Regions from separate parts of the Amorphus sp. MBR-141 genome, predicted to be linked through region 1. Evidence: riboswitches for the same ligand, from Rfam matches in the RefSeq annotation. Region 1 holds a riboswitch; each other region holds the start of a gene.

Region 1 (5,298 bases):
GCGGCGAGTTCGGCGACGAAATCGACGCGGTCGGGCACCGGGACGGGGCGCACCGGCCGCCACTCGGTGCGCGGGTCGACGGGCGCCTCCTCCTTGAAGGAGATCGCGCGCGTGAGGATGCGGCCATCGATCTCGGTCGTCACCACGTTCATGGCGAGGTCGCGGATGCCGAGGCCGCGGGCGCTTTCCACCCAGCCATCGCGCGACGAGCCGGCCTGGACGACCTGCAGGACCGGCGCGCCGGTGCGATCGAGCGCCGTGCCGGCGTAGGCGTCGCCGATGCCGGCGGCGGAGAAGACGGTCGACGTGAGCACCACGGCGGGATCGGTGGCGGTCAGTGCGGCGGCCACCACCTCGGCCGGGGCGCCGTCGCGCAGGCTGGAGGCGAACATCGGCAGCGGGTTGAGGCCGCGCGCGGCAAGCGCCTCCACCAGCGCGTCGGATGGCGCGGTGGCGCCGTCCTGGAGGTGGGCCCGGTAGAAGACCAGCGCCGCGACGGGAGCGTCCGGATCGGCCCAGTGAGCACGCACCCGGTCGAACCCGACGGCGCCCTCGCCCGGCCAGTAGCAGCCGGCGAGCGGGATCGGCTGCGGCTCCGGCGGACGCTCGGCCCTGCCGAGCAGATGGGCGGAGAAGCGCAGCGCGTGGACGCGGTTGCGCGCCCCGCCCTCCACGCAGTAGCGCCAGAAGGTGCGCGCATCGTCCTCGCCGACGGTGCCGAGCTTCGCCAGCGCCTCCGACCAGCGCGCCTCGCCGGGCACGATCGCCAGTCGCACGTCGCTCTGGCGGGCGAGCGTCTCCAGGGCATCGACGCCGTGGGGCCAGTAGGCCGTGCCGCCGAGCAGCCGCACGATGACCAGCCTGGCGTGCCGGAAGGTCTTCTCCAACGCCAGGTCCACCGACAGCGGATGGGCGAGCGTGACCAGGCTCGCCAGCCGCAGGCTCGGAAAGTCGTCGGGCAGCGCCTCGGCGGCCTCGGCGAAGGCCGAAAGCTCGGAATCGGCGGCCGACAGGATGACGATCTCGGCCGGGCTCAGGTCGAGGTCGACCGCCTCGTCGGCGCTTTCGATGGCGGTGGAGCGCGCGGCGAGAAGATGCATCAGGCCGACGCGGGCGCCATCAGCCCCTCGAGCGCGCTGCGGTCCATGTCGTGGGCGCCGATCACCACGACCCCGCCGGCCGCCTCGCCCGGACGCCCGAACCAGGTTTCGATGCGCGGGCCGACCGCCTGGACGACCAGGGGTGCAGGTCGACCCGCAATGGCGAGGCGTCCCTTCACCCGCAGCACGTCGTCGCGGCCGACGATGGTCTCCACCCAGGCGCGGGCGCCGTCGACGTCGGCGAAGGGGGCCGGCAGGACGACGAAGGAATCGAAATCGTCATGCTCGTGGTCATGGTCCACCCCGTGATGACCGGCGCGGGCGGCGACATCCTCCTCCGCGGCCGCGACGATGCCGAACAGCACGTCGACCGGCACCTCGCCGGCACGGCCCTCGACGGTCTGCACGCCGGCCCGGATGCGGCCGGCGATCTGGTCGCGCACGCCGGCAAGCGCCGCCGCGTCGACGAGATCGGTCTTGGTGAGCACGACGAGATCGGCGCAGGTGAGCTGGTCCTCGAACAGCTCCTCGATGGGGCTTTCGTGATCGAGCGCCGGATCGGCCTTGCGGCGCGCCTCGACGGCGGCGAGATCGGCGGCAAGCCGGCCCTCCGACAGGGCGTGGGCGTCGACCAGCGTGACGACGCCGTCGACGGTGACGCGGGTCTTGACGGTCGGCCAGGCGAACGCGCCGACCAGCGGCTGCGGCAGCGCCAGGCCCGAGGTCTCGATGACGATGTGGTCCGGCGGCACCGCCCGGTCGAGCAGCGCCTCGATGGTGGGCAGGAAGTCGTCGGCGACGGTGCAGCAGATGCAGCCGTTGGTGAGCTCGATGACGTCCTCGTCGGCGCAGTCGGGATCGACGCATTCGGCGACCAGCCCGCCGTCGAAGCCGAGGTCGCCGAACTCGTTGACGATGACGGCGATGCGCTTGCCGTCGGCGCGCTCCAGCAGGCGCCGGATCAGGGTCGTCTTGCCCGCCCCGAGGAAGCCGGTGACGATGGTGGCGGGGATGCGGGGTGCAAGGGTCAAAGCACGATCTCCGGGGATGGGGATTTGGGAAGGATGAGCGCGCGGCCGGCGACCATCAGGACCACGTGGTCCATGGCGGCAGCCAGGCGCTGGTTCATGCGGCCGTGATGGTCGCGGAAGCTGCGGGCGAGCGCGTTCTCCGGCACGATGCCGTGGCCGACCTCGTTGGTGACGACCACCACCGGACCGGGCAGCCCGGCGATCGCTCCGGCGAGGTCGGCGACGGATGCGTCGGGATCGCGGCCGGCCTCCAGGAGGTTCGCCAGCCACAGGGTGGCGCAGTCGACGAGGATCGCGGTGTCGGGCCGGGAGGCGTCGCGGAGCGCCGCCGCCAGCTCCAGCGGCGCGTCGACGGTGCGCCAGCGGTCGCCGCGCCGGGCGACGTGACGGGCGATGCGGTCGGCCATTTCGCCGTCGCGGGGGGCACCGGCGGTGGCGAGGTAGACCTGGGTGCGGCCGGAGGCCTCGACCAGGGATTCGGCATAGGAACTCTTGCCGGAGCGCGCGCCGCCCAGCACCAGCACGGTCGCAGCCGCGCTCATCGGCGCCTCGCGCGATGCGTCCGCAGCCGCCCTGCAACGGGGGCGTCCAGCGAAGCCGGGGCACGACGCGCCAGCGGGGCACGGCGGACAAAATTGACACGGAAAACGGGGCCGGACAGCGCCGGATCAGACATAGCGAGCCTCCATGAGCCGTCCACCCGACGGCCCGGGATGAAGTCGTGCGCGCTCGGCCGGTCTCCTGGCTCGCGGGTCACGACCCCTCCTCCGCCTTCCCGGTTTCCCAGTGGCTGGCGGTCGGGACCGCCGGGGAGAAAGGGCTCGCCGCTTACAGTTGCGGGGGCAGCTGCGGCCTCGCGCGCCCGACAGGCGCCGCTCACCGCATTCCCGAAGAGCCGACGGACAGGCCGTCCGCTCACCGAAGCACCCGCCGACCATGCAAGAAATGAGGCGGCCATGCAATCGGGGTGCGCCGATCGGCCGGGCCCGCACCATCGGTCGGTGCCGGCGATTTCGAGGCATCCGGCGCGCCCCCGACCGGACGGACCAGGCCCTCCGCCTCAGGCGGGCGGGCCGGCGCGGTCGTCTGCGGGCCCGGGGCGCGCCTTGCCGGCGAGCGGCCCCTTGCGCCCCCACCAGACCTCGCTGCGACGCCGCAGCCGCCGCATGGCGGGGCTGTCGACGGACAGCACGATGACGCCGAGCGGCAGCATCCAGAAGCCGAGAATCGGCAGGAACCCCAGCACGCCGCCGAGAATCAGCGCCACGCCGGCGCCCATCCGCACCGGCCGCGAGCGCGGCAGGGGGAGGCGTCTGCGCCCGAGCCTGACATGCGTCATCGACGTTCCATCCTCACCAGACCCCGGCATGCGCGTCCGTGCCGCGCGCCGGCCCAACCGGCGGCAAACCGGCCGTTCGACCCGCCGCCACGGCCTTGCATCCACAGCCAGCGCGCCAACATAGAGATGGGCGGGCTTGGCAACGCCGGGAAGGCTTGATATAGCGAGCCTCCGAAAGAAAGACGTGGCCCTGTTCCTCGGTAGCTCAGTGGTAGAGCAATCGGCTGTTAACCGATCGGTCGCTGGTTCGAATCCGGCCCGGGGAGCCACTTCTTCCAATTTCCCATTTAAAATCAATGCCCTGCAAGGAGTGCGGCCCGGACGGGTTCACACCCTTTCAAACGTGCGGCCCGATGCGGCCGTCTCCGCCGAGCCGTCTTGCGGGTGGTCATGCTCCGCTTCGAGCCGGTTGAAGGCCGACTGCGCCAGGACCCGCTGACGCGCCGATCGCGTGTATCGATCGATCTCCTTCGTCGTCGTGTGACCGGTCACCGCCATGATCTCGCGGTCCGGGCAGCCCAGCGCCGCAAGCCGCGCCGCCGCCTTTCGCAGGCCATGAGCGCGCCCGGGCACCCCCGCCTCCTCGCAGCGCCTTCAGGGCCGCGCTCACCTGCGACAAGACCCTGATGCGCTTCACCGGCGCTGACGGTGCAGACGGACATTGCGGGATGCAGAACCGCTCGCTGCCGAACGCACGTGTCCTCGACTGGCTCGACGAGACGTTCGACGCCAACGGCTGTTTGCCATTCGGCGGATGGGGACCTGCGAGACTGGTCGGGGCGTTTCTGCGCGTCAGATAATGGCCTGCCGGACTTTCGCGGAGACCCACTCCGAGACGACGACGGTCAGGAGGATCAAGGCGAAAATGACGGTCACCTGGTTCCACGCGAGCATGTTGAGCGAGGACTGGAGCTTCAGACCCAGCCCTCCCGCCCCGACCAGGCCGAGGACGGTGGCCTCGCGAATGTTGATGTCCCAGCGGAAGACGGTAATGCCGGCGAAGGCGGGCAGGATCTGCGGGACGATCGCGTAGTCCATCACCTGGATGCGTGATGCGCCCGTCGCCTCGACCGCCTCGACCTGGGAAGCATCGATCTCCTCAATCGCTTCGTAGAGGAGCTTCCCGATGAAGCCGAGCGAGCGGAGCATGATCGCCATGATTCCGGCGACCTGCCCCGGCCCGATGATGGCGACGAGCAGCAGCCCCCAGATGATCGAGTTGATCGAGCGGGAGGAGACAATGATGAGAAGCGCGACGGGTCGCACCAGCGTGGCGCTGGGCGTCGTGTTGCGGGCCGCCAGGAACGCCAGCGGCACCGCGAACACGACCGCCAGCAGCGTGCCGAGCGTGGCAATGTTGATCGTCTCCCAGAGCGGCCACCAGAGTTCCTGGACATAGCCGAAGCGCGGGTCGGCCATCCGCGACAGGAGGTCGGCCGCCTGGCGCGGCGCGTCCCAGACGAAGGCCCAGATCGTGTGCTCCGTCATCACCTGCCAGCAGAAGACGAAGAGTGCCACGAGGACGAGCCATCCCGTCCACAGGATGAGCTGCTGGGTCGATGTCCGCCGATGCCATTCCCGGCCGGCAGGGGGGGTAGCCAACGACATCACTGGACCCACTTGCGTACGTGGCTGGACGCGTATTCGGCGAGCATCACGACGAGGATGATCAGAATCATGATGGCTGCGGCGGTGTCGTAGGCGTAGCGTTCCATCGAGGTGTTGAGCGTCGCACCGATGCCGCCCGCGCCGACGATTCCGATCACGGCGGATTCCCGGAAATTGATGTCGAGGCGATAGAGCGACAGGCCGATAAGCCGCGGCATGA
Region 2 (5,298 bases), on a different contig from region 1:
AAAGTGACGCGCAGGCGCTCGGGGTCGAGCACCTCTTGTGGCGCGCCGCAGGCAGTGATTTCGCCGTTGTGAAGCATCAGGAGTCTGTCGCACTCCATCGCCTGGTTGAGATCGTGCAGCGCGATCAGCTTGGTGACCGGCAGGGCGCGTACCAGCGCGAGAATGGCAAGCTGGTGGCGGATGTCGAGATGGTTCGTCGGCTCGTCGAGTAGCAGGATTTCGGGTGATTGTGCAAGCGCGCGGGCGATATGCACGCGCTGACGCTCGCCGCCAGACAGCGTGTGCCAGAGCCGCTGTTCAAACCCGGCCATGCCGACATCGGCAAGCGCCTTCGCTACCTTGGCGCTGTCTTCCTCCCGCCAGGGGCGCAAGGGGGAAAGAAACGGGATACGCCCGAGCTCGACAGCCTCGCGCACCGTGATCCGGTCCGAGGTCTCGGCCTGCTGTTCCACCAGCGCCAGACGGTGCGCCCGGCTTCGCGCCGTCATCTTCGACATCGGGGCATCATCGAGAGTAACGCTTCCCTCGTCCGGCTTGCTCAGCCCTGCCAGACAGCGCATCAGGGTCGATTTTCCCGACCCGTTCGGCCCAATGAGCCCAAGGCACTCACCGGACCTCAATTGAAACGAAACGTTGCGCAGGATCGCCCTGCCCTGCACCGTGACCGAAACGTTCTTGGCAGCGAGCGTCATCTGTTGCGTCCTCCACGTATCAGGATAATGGCAAAGGCGGGCGCGCCGACAAGGGCGGTGATGATACCGATCGGCAAGACCTGTCCCGGCACGATCACCCGCGAGATTACATCGGCGGCGATCAGAAAGACCGCGCCGCAAAGGGCCGAAGCCGGCACCAGCCTGTCATGCCGCGTTCCCACCACAAACCGCATGGCATGCGGGATCACCAGCCCGACAAACCCGATGGAGCCAACCTTCGAGACCATGACCCCGACCATCATGGCGGTGACGGCAATCAGCGTTCCGCGAACCTGGCGAACGTTTATTCCCAGCGAGGCCGCGCTATCGGCGCCGAAGGTGAAGGCGTCGAGCGCGCGGCGGTGCCATATACAGACCGCGCACCCCACAAGGGCGGCCAGCATCGTGGCGGGCACATCCTCCCAGCGAACGCCCGAAAGATTGCCCATCAGCCAGAACATGATGCCGCGCGCCTGCTCGGCATTGGCGGATTTGGCGATGATGAAGGCGGTCAGCGCGTTGAACATCTGCGATCCGGCGATCCCGGCAAGGATGATGGCAGCGGCGGCCTGCGTTGCACGTCCGCCGCCCGACCCGCCGGATACGGCATGGGCTAGAAGGACCACCGAACCAAACGCCATGAGCGCCCCCGCCAATGCCCCCAAGGACATGGAGATGACGCCGGCACCGATACCGGCCACGCTGACCAGCACCGCGCCGGTGGAGGCTCCGGCGGATAGTCCCATGAGATAGGGATCGGCGAGAGGATTGCGCAACAGCGCCTGCAGGACCACACCAGTCAGCGCCAACCCCGCGCCACAGGCCGCCGCTACGATGGCCCGGCTCAACCGGTAACTCCAGATGATACCTTCGTCGATCCGGTCAACCGCATAGCCTGCATCCCACAACCGGTTGGCAATGGTTTGCAGGACCACATCGAAGGCAATATTCGTCTCGCCGATGGCGGTGCCCGCAAGCAACGCCAGGAGCAGAATCAGCGGCGCAAGCCAGAGCCATGTTAGGCTCTGGCCCCGCGGCAGGGGTAGAGCATCGCCGCTCATTCCTGCCCCTTGATCGCTGCGATTGCCTCGGCAAGTTTTTCAATCCCGTCAACGAGGCGCAGGGAAGGGGCGATCTCCTGCGGATCGAGCGGGACGATACGATCATTCTCCACCGCGTCCATGAAGCGCGTAACGGGGTCCTCCCTGAGAAAGTCGCGCTTCACGTCGATTGCATCCAGCGGGTAGCGGCGGCGTGCCAGATCGGGGGCGATGATCATGGTCGGATTGGCGCGCGCGATGGTTTCCCAGCCAACCGTCGGCCAATCGTCGATGATGTCGACAACATTCGTGACGCCAAGCGTCCGCGCCATGTAGCCCTGCACGCCGTTTTGTCCAGCCACCCAGGGGTCGCTTTCCCGGGATGCGGAGGAGTACCAGAAGACAGCGGAAATCCCCTCGCCAACATCCGCGACGCGCGCCTTCGCGCCAGCTTCGCGCGCCTTGAGATCGGCGATCAATGCCGCACCGCGTTCGTTTCGATCGAAAATCCGCGCCAGATCGGCAACCCCGTGATAAACTTGGTCGAGAACAAACGGCTTGTAGCGCGCGCCCGCGCCGCCGCTCGCCCCGGGGCCGATATCCGTGCATTGGTCCGGCAGCACATAGACCTCGATACCGAGATCCGCGAACTGCTCGGGCGTGCCGATGCGGCCGTTCGGGCCAATGGAGTTGATCAGATCGGCAATGACCAGTTGCGGGCGCTTGGCCACGATGCTTTCGAAGCTTGGCTCATTGTCACCCAGCCGCTCGATCCCCGCATTGACATCAGCAAATTGCTCCCACACATCGCTGCGCCAAAGTGCAGTGCCCTTCACGACATCGGCAAGACCCAGAGAATAAAGCAACTCCGTTCCGCCCTGGCCGATGGAAACAACGCGATCCGGCGCGTTTTCAAATGTGATTTCCTGTCCGCAATTTTCAATCGTCAGCGGATATTGTGTCGGCTCTGCCTGTGCAGTGGAAGTGACCGCTCCCAGAATGAATGCGGAAATGATGTAGGTCTTCATGAGGGCTCTTCCTCCCCGTAACAAGTCAGGCGGAGACGTGGATTCCATTGACGGACTCCAGCCTTGTGGTCACTTTGCCTGGCTTGAAAGGAGATACTTCCAACCGCAGGCGGCGAAAGTCACCGCTGCGGGAACCCCGCCCGACTCCGCGCCCCGCGGTTCGGTGAGTGACACGCTTGCGGCAGGTCTCCTGACTTCGCGGGTCCTAGCCTTATGCGCCGCCTTCCCGACATTTCGTCAGTGGCTAATGGCGCAAAGACTCGCCGCTTACAGTTGCGGGGGCAGTCACGGATTTGGCGCCTGATGGCTACACCACACCGTGTTCCCTTTTAATCCCTCCCGCCGCGTGGGGCGGGACAGGAACCGAAGCTGGCCGAAAGTAAAACACGGAGTACAGGAGGCGTGTCAATCGCAAATGATTTTGTCGCAGGGCATTTATCCCGGTGACCTTACGACTTCTGTCTATATTCATGGTGCTTCCCCATTGCTGCTCATAATGAAAGCACAATCGACAAAAGCCAATCCACGTGCGGTTCATCGCATTCCAGCGTACATAAAAGCCATAAGCGTTCCCGGCGTTCTGGGCGAATCTCGTTCCGTGTGCCTCAAGCAGCGGAACGACGTTCATGACTCCCACAAAGCTCCTCATCGGTCAGATCGCGGTCGTCTTCGCCATAGTCATCCTGGGGGTGTGGACGGCGACACAGTGGTGCGCCGACATGTTGGGTTACCAGGCGCAGCTCGGTAGCCCGTGGTTTGTCCTGTTCGGCTGGCCGGTCTTTGAGCCGTGGAAGCTATTCGAGTGGTGGTATTTCTACGAGGCCTATGCGCCGGAGGTGTTCGACAAGGCCGGGATGCTGGCAGCGGGCAGCGGCTTCATGGGGTGTGCCGCCGCCATCGCCGGCTCCCTGTGGCGGGCGCGGCAGAGCCGGCTCGTCACCACTTACGGGTCGTCGCGCTGGGCCGTGAAGGGGGAGATCGAGAAAGCGGGACTGTTTCGTCCGGCGGGCGTGTTCCTCGGCCGGCTGAAGGACCAATACCTGCGCCATGACGGGCCGGAGCATGTCATGGCTTTTGCGCCGACGCGATCCGGCAAGGGCGTCGGCCTCGTCGTGCCGACGCTGCTGACCTGGACCGGCTCGGCGGTGATCCACGACATCAAGGGCGAGAATTGGCAGCTCACGGCCGGCTGGCGGTCGAAGTTCTCCCATTGCCTGCTGTTCAATCCGACCGACCCGCGCTCCGCCCGCTATAATCCATTGCTGGAGGTGCGCAAGGGGCCGGACGAGGTGCGCGACGTCCAGAACATCGCCGATATCCTGGTCGATCCCGAGGGCGCGCTCGAACGCCGGAACCATTGGGAAAAGACCAGTCACGCCTTGCTGGTCGGCGCCATCCTGCACGTGCTGTACGCCGAGGAGGAGAAGACGCTGGCGCGCGTCGCCACCTTTCTGTCTGATCCGCGCCGGTCCTTCGCCGCGACGCTGCGGCGCATGATGGCGACCAACCATCTCGGCACGCCGGAGAACCCGAGCGTCCATCCGGTCGTGGCCTCGGCCGCGCGTGAGGTGCTGAACAAGTCGGAGAACGAGCGCTCGGGTGTGCTCTCCACCGCCATGTCCTTCCTCGGCCTCTATCGCGACCCTACCGTCGCGGCGACGACCTCGGCCTGCGACTGGCGCATTGCCGATCTCATGGATGCCGAACATCCGGTCTCGCTCTATCTGGTCATTCCGCCCTCGGACATCTCCCGGACCAAGCCGCTGGTGCGGCTGGTCCTGAACCAGATCGGGCGGCGGTTGACCGAGCGGCTGGAAGGAGACCCGAAGAAGACCCGCAGGCATCAGCTCATAATGATGCTCGACGAGTTCCCGGCGCTGGGGCGGCTCGATTTCTTCGAAACGGCGCTCGCGTTCATGGCCGGGTATGGCATCCGCGCCTACCTCATTGCGCAGTCGCTCAATCAGATATCCAAGGCATATGGCGAGAACAACGCCATTCTCGACAACTGCCATGTGCGCGTCGCCTTTTCATCAAACGATGAGCGGACGGCGAAGCGCATCTCCGACGCCCTCGGCACGGCGACGGAACTCAGGGCGCAGCGCAACTATGCCGGCCACCGGCTGGCGCCGTGGCTGTCGCATGTCATGGTCAGCCGCCAGGAGACGGCGCGGCCGTTGCTTACGCCCGGCGAGGTGATGCAATTGCCGTCCGCGGACGAGCTGGTGCTGGTCTCCGGTCTGACGCCGATCCGGGCGAAGAAACTCCGCTATTACGAAGATCGGAACTTTACCCAGCGTGTTCTGCCGGCCCCACATCTTTCCGAAGGTGGCTACGAGGACAAACCGGCATCGCGCCCCGACGACTGGAGCGGCCAGGTGCGCGATACCGACGACCGCCTGATGCCTTCCGACGAAGACGGTACCCGGCACGGTTCTCTTGTCGAGGAAGGCGGGCTCCAGCAGCAACGCCACCCGGGCTTGGCGGAAGAAGAGGTCGCGAAGCCCGTCGAGCCGGGGCAGCCGGATATTCCGGGGC
Region 3 (5,298 bases), on a different contig from region 1:
CTTCGGCCCGGCCGTGGTTGGCCGGGTGGAGCCGGGCCTCCGCCGCCACCGTCGACTGGTCCGGATCCTGGGAGAGGTACGTCACCGACGCGACCTGGTCGGGATCGGCGAGCCGCAGCAGCAGTTCGTCGGCGCACAGATTCATCGAGACGACGCGCGCCGGCGCCGCCGGTGGCCCGTCGGCCGCCGCCGGTCGCGGGCCCGCCGCGGCCGCGAAAGCGACGGTGACGGCCGCGCCGAGCGCGGCCGCCGCATGTCGGCGCATCGGCGCCATCAGAAGGTCAGCTTCACGCCAGCATAGGCGGCGATCCCCTCCGTCCCGTACCCCCACACCTCGTAGTAGTCTTCGTCGAGCAGGTTATCCACCCGCCCGTAGATCTGCGTATGGGGGTTGATGTCGTAGGACGCCGCCAGGTTGACGAGGGTGTAGGCGTCGAGGTCGATGACGGTCTTCTGCGTGTAGGAGGCGTTGTAGACCCAGTCGGTCTGGGCGCCGTTGTAGTCGATGCCGAGGTTGACGTTGGCCCGGCCGTCCAGGAACCGGTAGTTGATGTCGAGGCTGGCGACGTTGCGCGGCCGACGCACCAGCTCCGCGCCCGTGGAATCCCGGCCGTCGGTGTAGGTGTACGACGCCCGCACCGTCAGCGGGTCGATGGGCGTGACCGTCAGGCCGACCTCCACGCCGTCGATCTCGGAGGTGCCCGGCATGTTGATCGAGGTCTGGCCGGAGCCGGTGATCAGGTCGGAGATGCGCTGGTTGAAGTAGGTCGCGTCCGCCACCGCCGTGCCGCCGAAGAGCTCCTGGTCGACACCCACGTCCCACCCGGTCGCCTGCTCGGGCTTCAGGTCCGGGTTGCCCCGATAGGTGTTGGTGTAGCCGTAGAGTTCGAACATCGTCGGGTTCTTCACGCCGGTGCCGAACGAGCCGCGCAGCTTGGTGCCGGTCCGGTCGATGCGGTAGGCCGCCGTCGCGCGGGCGGTGGTGGCGTCCTCGAAGAGCTCGTTGAAATCCTGCCGGACGCTGCCGGTGAGCGTCAGCGCGTCGAACACCTCCAGCTGATACTCGCCGACGAGGCCGGTCGAATGGATCGAGCGGTCGAACGATGCATAGGCGCTGTCGGAGGTCACCGTGTCCTCCTCGTCCTGCACGGCGACCGTGAGCACGTGCTCGGCGTCGGCGATCTCCGGCGTCTCGAAGAAGAAGGTCGACTGGTAGTCGAGCCGGCGCTTCTTGCCCTGGTAGATGCTGGTGACGGTCGTCGGATCGAGATCGCGGTACTTGGTCTTCTGGTCGGTGTAGGTGATCCCGGCCGTCTGCTGCCAGCGCCGCTCGAACAGGCTGAGGCGCGCCTGCAGGCGGCCGTAGAGGTCTTCTCCGACCGAATCCTGCAGCGCGTCGACCGGACCCGTGTGGCCGTAGGCCGGCAGGAAGGCCTCGCTGTCGAGATCGGCCTTGGTGCCGGTGTAGCGGACGACCCCGGTGACGTCGACGAGCTCGTTCGGCGAGACGGTGCCCTTGGCGAAGACGGTGCCGTTGCGATAGCCGTCCTTCTCGGTGTTGCCGAGATCGGAACTGGCCGCCGAGATCCCGTCGGTCTTGAACCCCATCGCGCTGGCGATGAAGTTTGCATGCTCGTTGGCGCCGCTCACCGAGGCGCTGCCGTTGACCGTGCCGAACGAGCCGCCCTCCAGCCGGGCCGAGACCTGGGTGCCGGGCTGCCCGGTGCGGGTGATGATGTTGATGACGCCGCCCACCGCGTCGGAGCCGTAGAGCGCGCTCTGGGGCCCGCGCAGCACCTCGATGCGCTCGATGTCGTCGGCAAGCAGGCTGGAAAAGTCGAATTCGGACCCGAACGCCGGATCGTTCACCGGAATGCCGTCGATGAAGACCTTGGTCTGGTTGCCCTCCGACCCGCGGATGCGGACCTGGGTCAGCTGCCCCGCCGGCCCCGTCCGGTTGACGGCGAGCCCCGGCACCTGGCGCAACGCATCGGTGACGAAGCGGATCTTCTGCTGCCGCAGGTCCGCGCCGGTGATCACCGTGATGGCGCTGCCGACCTTGTCGCGTGCGGTCGGAGCCAGGTTGGCGGTCACCGAGATCTCGGGAAGCGCCACCACGGCGGCGTCGCCCAGGTCGGCGTCCTGGGCATGGGCGGCAAGCGGAAGCGACAGTGACAGCGGGCAGAGAACGGCGGCAAACGCCGCGGCATGGCGAACGGCATCGGGCCGTCCACGGATGGACGTCGGGAAGAAGGTCATGTGGCAGTCCTCGAGCGGCACGCGGCCGGATGGCACGTCACCGCGATCGAGGCGGCTCCATGGGAGGACCATGGAGACCGTACCCATCGAGACACCCCGCCCGATGCGACCGCGCGTGACCACGGATGACGGCAGGTCTCCTGACTCGCGGGTCCTCGTCGCTCCGCTGCCTTCCCAGGGCCGGACCGGCTCCAGTGGCATTCGCGCGGATGACTCGCCGCTCACAGTTGCGGGGGCAGTCGCGGATTCGGCGCGCAGGCGCGCCTCACCGTGTTCCCTATTGAGCCCTTGCGGGCACCGTCGACCGTCAGGGATAGTGGCTGGCGGATCGGAGTCAAGCCGCGCGCAGGCAGGCTTGCTTTTCAACGCCTTGGCCCCGCCGCGGCGGCCCTCGCCCGACCCTCGGGCCACGTCCGTCCGGGCCGTTCTTTCGCGATTCCCGCCAGCACCAGGCCGCCTCCGCGGGCCCCGACCGCGCCATGGGCCGCCCCGTTCCCGGCCACGCCGGCGCGCCCATGTCGCCGGTCGTCCATGCGACGTCGCTTTTGCGCGCGCCCCGCCTTGCGCGCCGGGCGATGGTGGCCGGGTTCAGGGTGCCCGGTCCTCGCTTGGAAGGCCGGGAGAATTGGGAATCCGGTGAAAATCCGGAGCTGCCCCCGCAACGGTCAAGGGAGTCAACGTCGCGACAGGGAGTTCCACTGGGCAGATGCCTGGGAAGGAATCGCGACGGTCCTCGAAGAGACGCTCCTTCAGCCCGGAAACCAGCCCCGAACGGTGACACGTCCCGACTGATCGCGGTGGGCGATCGGGTCCTTGCCTTGCGGAAGCATCGTCTCTCCGCGCGGGCCGGTTCCCTTCCGTCCGCGCCGCGCTCTGCGGGCCCAGCCGAGGATGGACGGGGACATGGGTTCACGCGACGACATCTTGAACCGGATCGCGGCGCGCCGCCCGGGCTACAGCCTCGATCAGCCCTTCTACACCGATCCGGACTGGTTCGCCGCCGACCTCCAGCACGTCTGGTACCGCGAGTGGCTGTTCGTCGGCCACGCGTGCGAGCTCGCCCGTCCCGGCGCCTTCTTCACGCTGCAGGTGGGCGACTATCCGGTGATCGTCGTGCGCGACCGCGAGGGGCGCATCCGTGCCTTCCACAACGCCTGCCGCCACCGCGGCTCGCGCATCTGTTCCGCCGCCAGGGGCACTTCGGCGCGGCTCGTCTGCCCCTACCACCAGTGGACCTACGACCTCGACGGCCGCCTCGTCTTCGCCCGCCAGATGGGCGACGGCTTCGATCCCGCCGCCTTCGGCCTCAAGCCGGTCGCCTGCGAGGCCGTCGCCGGCTACGTGTTCCTGTCGCTCGCCGACGCGCCGGCCGACTTCGCCCCCACCCGGGCGCTGATCGAGCCCTACCTCGCGCCGCACCGCCTGCAGGACGCGAAGGTCGCCTTCGAGACGACCATCGTGGAGAAGGGCAACTGGAAGCTCGTCTGGGAGAACAACCGCGAGTGCTACCACTGCTCGGCCAACCATCCCGAGCTCTGCAAGACCTACCCGGAAGCGCCGGGCGTCACCGGCGTCGCCGGGGCGATGGACGACCCGGAGATCGCCGCCCACTGGGCCGCCTGCGAGGCCCGCGGCCTGCCCGCCGCCTTCCGCATGGCCGAGGGCGGCGCCAGCCGCATCACCCGCATGCCGCTCCTCGGCGAGGCGGTCAGCTACACCCTGTCCGGCCGCGCCGCGGTGAAGCGGCCCCTTTCCGCCGCCGTCGGCTCCGCCCGCATCGGCGCCATGCTGCTGTTCCACTATCCGACCACCTGGAACCACATCCTGTCGGACCACGCCGTCACCTTCCGGGTGCTGCCGCTGGGGCCGGAGGAGACCGCCGTCACCACCAAGTGGCTCGTCGACCGGGAGGCGGTGGAAGGCGTCGACTACGACCTCGCCGAGCTCACCCACGTGTGGACCGAGACCAACGACCAGGACCGCCGCATCGTCGAGGAGAACGCCTTCGGCATCCGCTCGCCCGCATACGAGCCCGGCCCCTACTCCCCCGAGCACGAAGGCGGCGTCGAGCAGTTCGTCGACTGGTACTGCCGGACCATGGCCGCGCGCCTCGCCGAGGGCGCCTCCGCCGCCCTGCGCGTCGCCTGAGCCCCGCCATGCTGGACACCATCGCCGCCGCGCCCGGGAGCCTCTACCGGCATCTCGACGAGATGCAGCCCTGGAACGACCATCTCCAGGTGCTGGAGTGCATTTCGGTGACCGACGAGGCGCCGGACGTGAAGACATTCGCGTTCCGCTCCGACAACCAGACCTGGTTCCGCTACAAGCCCGGCCAGTTCGTCACCCTGGAACTCCCCGTCGGCGACGAGCCGCTGCTGCGCACCTACACGCTGTCGTCCAGCCCCTCGCGGCCGTTCTCCATCGCGGTGACGGTGAAGGCCCAGGCGGCGAGCCTCGGCACGCGCTGGATGTTCGACCATCTCGAGCCCGGCCAGCACATCAAGGCCTACGGCCCGGCCGGCGGCTTTTCCATGCACGAGCATCCGGCCGGAAAATACTTCTTCCTGTCGGCCGGGTCGGGCATCACGCCGATGATGTCGATGCTGCGCTGGCTGAACGACTGCGCGCCGCTCAACGACGTCGCCTTCGTCAACTGCGCGCGGCGGCCGGAGGAGATCATCTTCCGCTCCGAGCTGGAGCTGATCTCCACCCGCATGCCGGCGCTGCAGCTGGGCTTCCTCGTCGAGGAGCGCACCAACCGGCTGTCCTGGTTCGGCCCCACCGGCCGCATCGACACCGTGCGGCTCGGCCTGCTGGTGCCCGATTTCGCCGAGCGCGAGATCTTCTGCTGCGGGCCCGATCCGTTCATGCGCCAGGTGCGCGGCATGCTCCAGGCCTCCGGCTTCGACATGGCGCGCTACCACCAGGAGAGCTTCGGATCCGGACCGATCGAGCCGGTGCCGGCGCCGCTCGCCGAGGCCTCCGACGGGCTGCTGCCCTCCGAGCCGCCGGAGATGGCGACCACCCGCGTCCGCTTCG

Evidence for each region. Region 1 has a riboswitch for cobalamin ahead of cobU (bifunctional adenosylcobinamide kinase/adenosylcobinamide-phosphate guanylyltransferase). Riboswitches for the same ligand answer to the same signal wherever they lie in the genome.
Region 2: another riboswitch for cobalamin. It lies ahead of ACSSVZ_RS27450 (ABC transporter substrate-binding protein); the one in region 1 lies ahead of cobU (bifunctional adenosylcobinamide kinase/adenosylcobinamide-phosphate guanylyltransferase).
Region 3: another riboswitch for cobalamin. It lies ahead of ACSSVZ_RS16110 (aromatic ring-hydroxylating oxygenase subunit alpha); the one in region 1 lies ahead of cobU (bifunctional adenosylcobinamide kinase/adenosylcobinamide-phosphate guanylyltransferase).

The regions. Positions count from the first base shown of each region.
Region 1 is NZ_JBRJGW010000010.1:131,529-136,826, reverse strand. It holds gene cobN (cobaltochelatase subunit CobN) at 1-1,100, opposite strand, end outside; gene cobW (cobalamin biosynthesis protein CobW) at 1,100-2,131, opposite strand; gene cobU (bifunctional adenosylcobinamide kinase/adenosylcobinamide-phosphate guanylyltransferase) at 2,128-2,673, opposite strand; cobalamin riboswitch at 2,846-3,081, opposite strand; gene ACSSVZ_RS15080 (hypothetical protein) at 3,192-3,470, opposite strand; tRNA gene ACSSVZ_RS15075 (tRNA-Asn) at 3,665-3,739, shown strand; gene ACSSVZ_RS15070 (hypothetical protein) at 3,798-4,043, opposite strand; gene phnE (phosphonate ABC transporter, permease protein PhnE) at 4,263-5,078, opposite strand; gene phnE (phosphonate ABC transporter, permease protein PhnE) at 5,078-5,298, opposite strand, start outside.
Region 2 is NZ_JBRJGW010000056.1:1,852-7,149, reverse strand. It holds gene ACSSVZ_RS27460 (ABC transporter ATP-binding protein) at 1-692, opposite strand, end outside; gene ACSSVZ_RS27455 (FecCD family ABC transporter permease) at 689-1,753, opposite strand; gene ACSSVZ_RS27450 (ABC transporter substrate-binding protein) at 1,750-2,760, opposite strand; cobalamin riboswitch at 2,924-3,143, opposite strand; gene ACSSVZ_RS27445 (conjugal transfer protein TraG) at 3,387-5,298, shown strand, end outside.
Region 3 is NZ_JBRJGW010000011.1:156,249-161,546, forward strand. It holds gene ACSSVZ_RS16100 (ABC transporter substrate-binding protein) at 1-274, opposite strand, end outside; gene ACSSVZ_RS16105 (TonB-dependent receptor plug domain-containing protein) at 274-2,346, opposite strand; cobalamin riboswitch at 2,373-2,576, opposite strand; cobalamin riboswitch at 2,834-3,043, shown strand; gene ACSSVZ_RS16110 (aromatic ring-hydroxylating oxygenase subunit alpha) at 3,163-4,407, shown strand; gene ACSSVZ_RS16115 (2Fe-2S iron-sulfur cluster-binding protein) at 4,416-5,298, shown strand, end outside.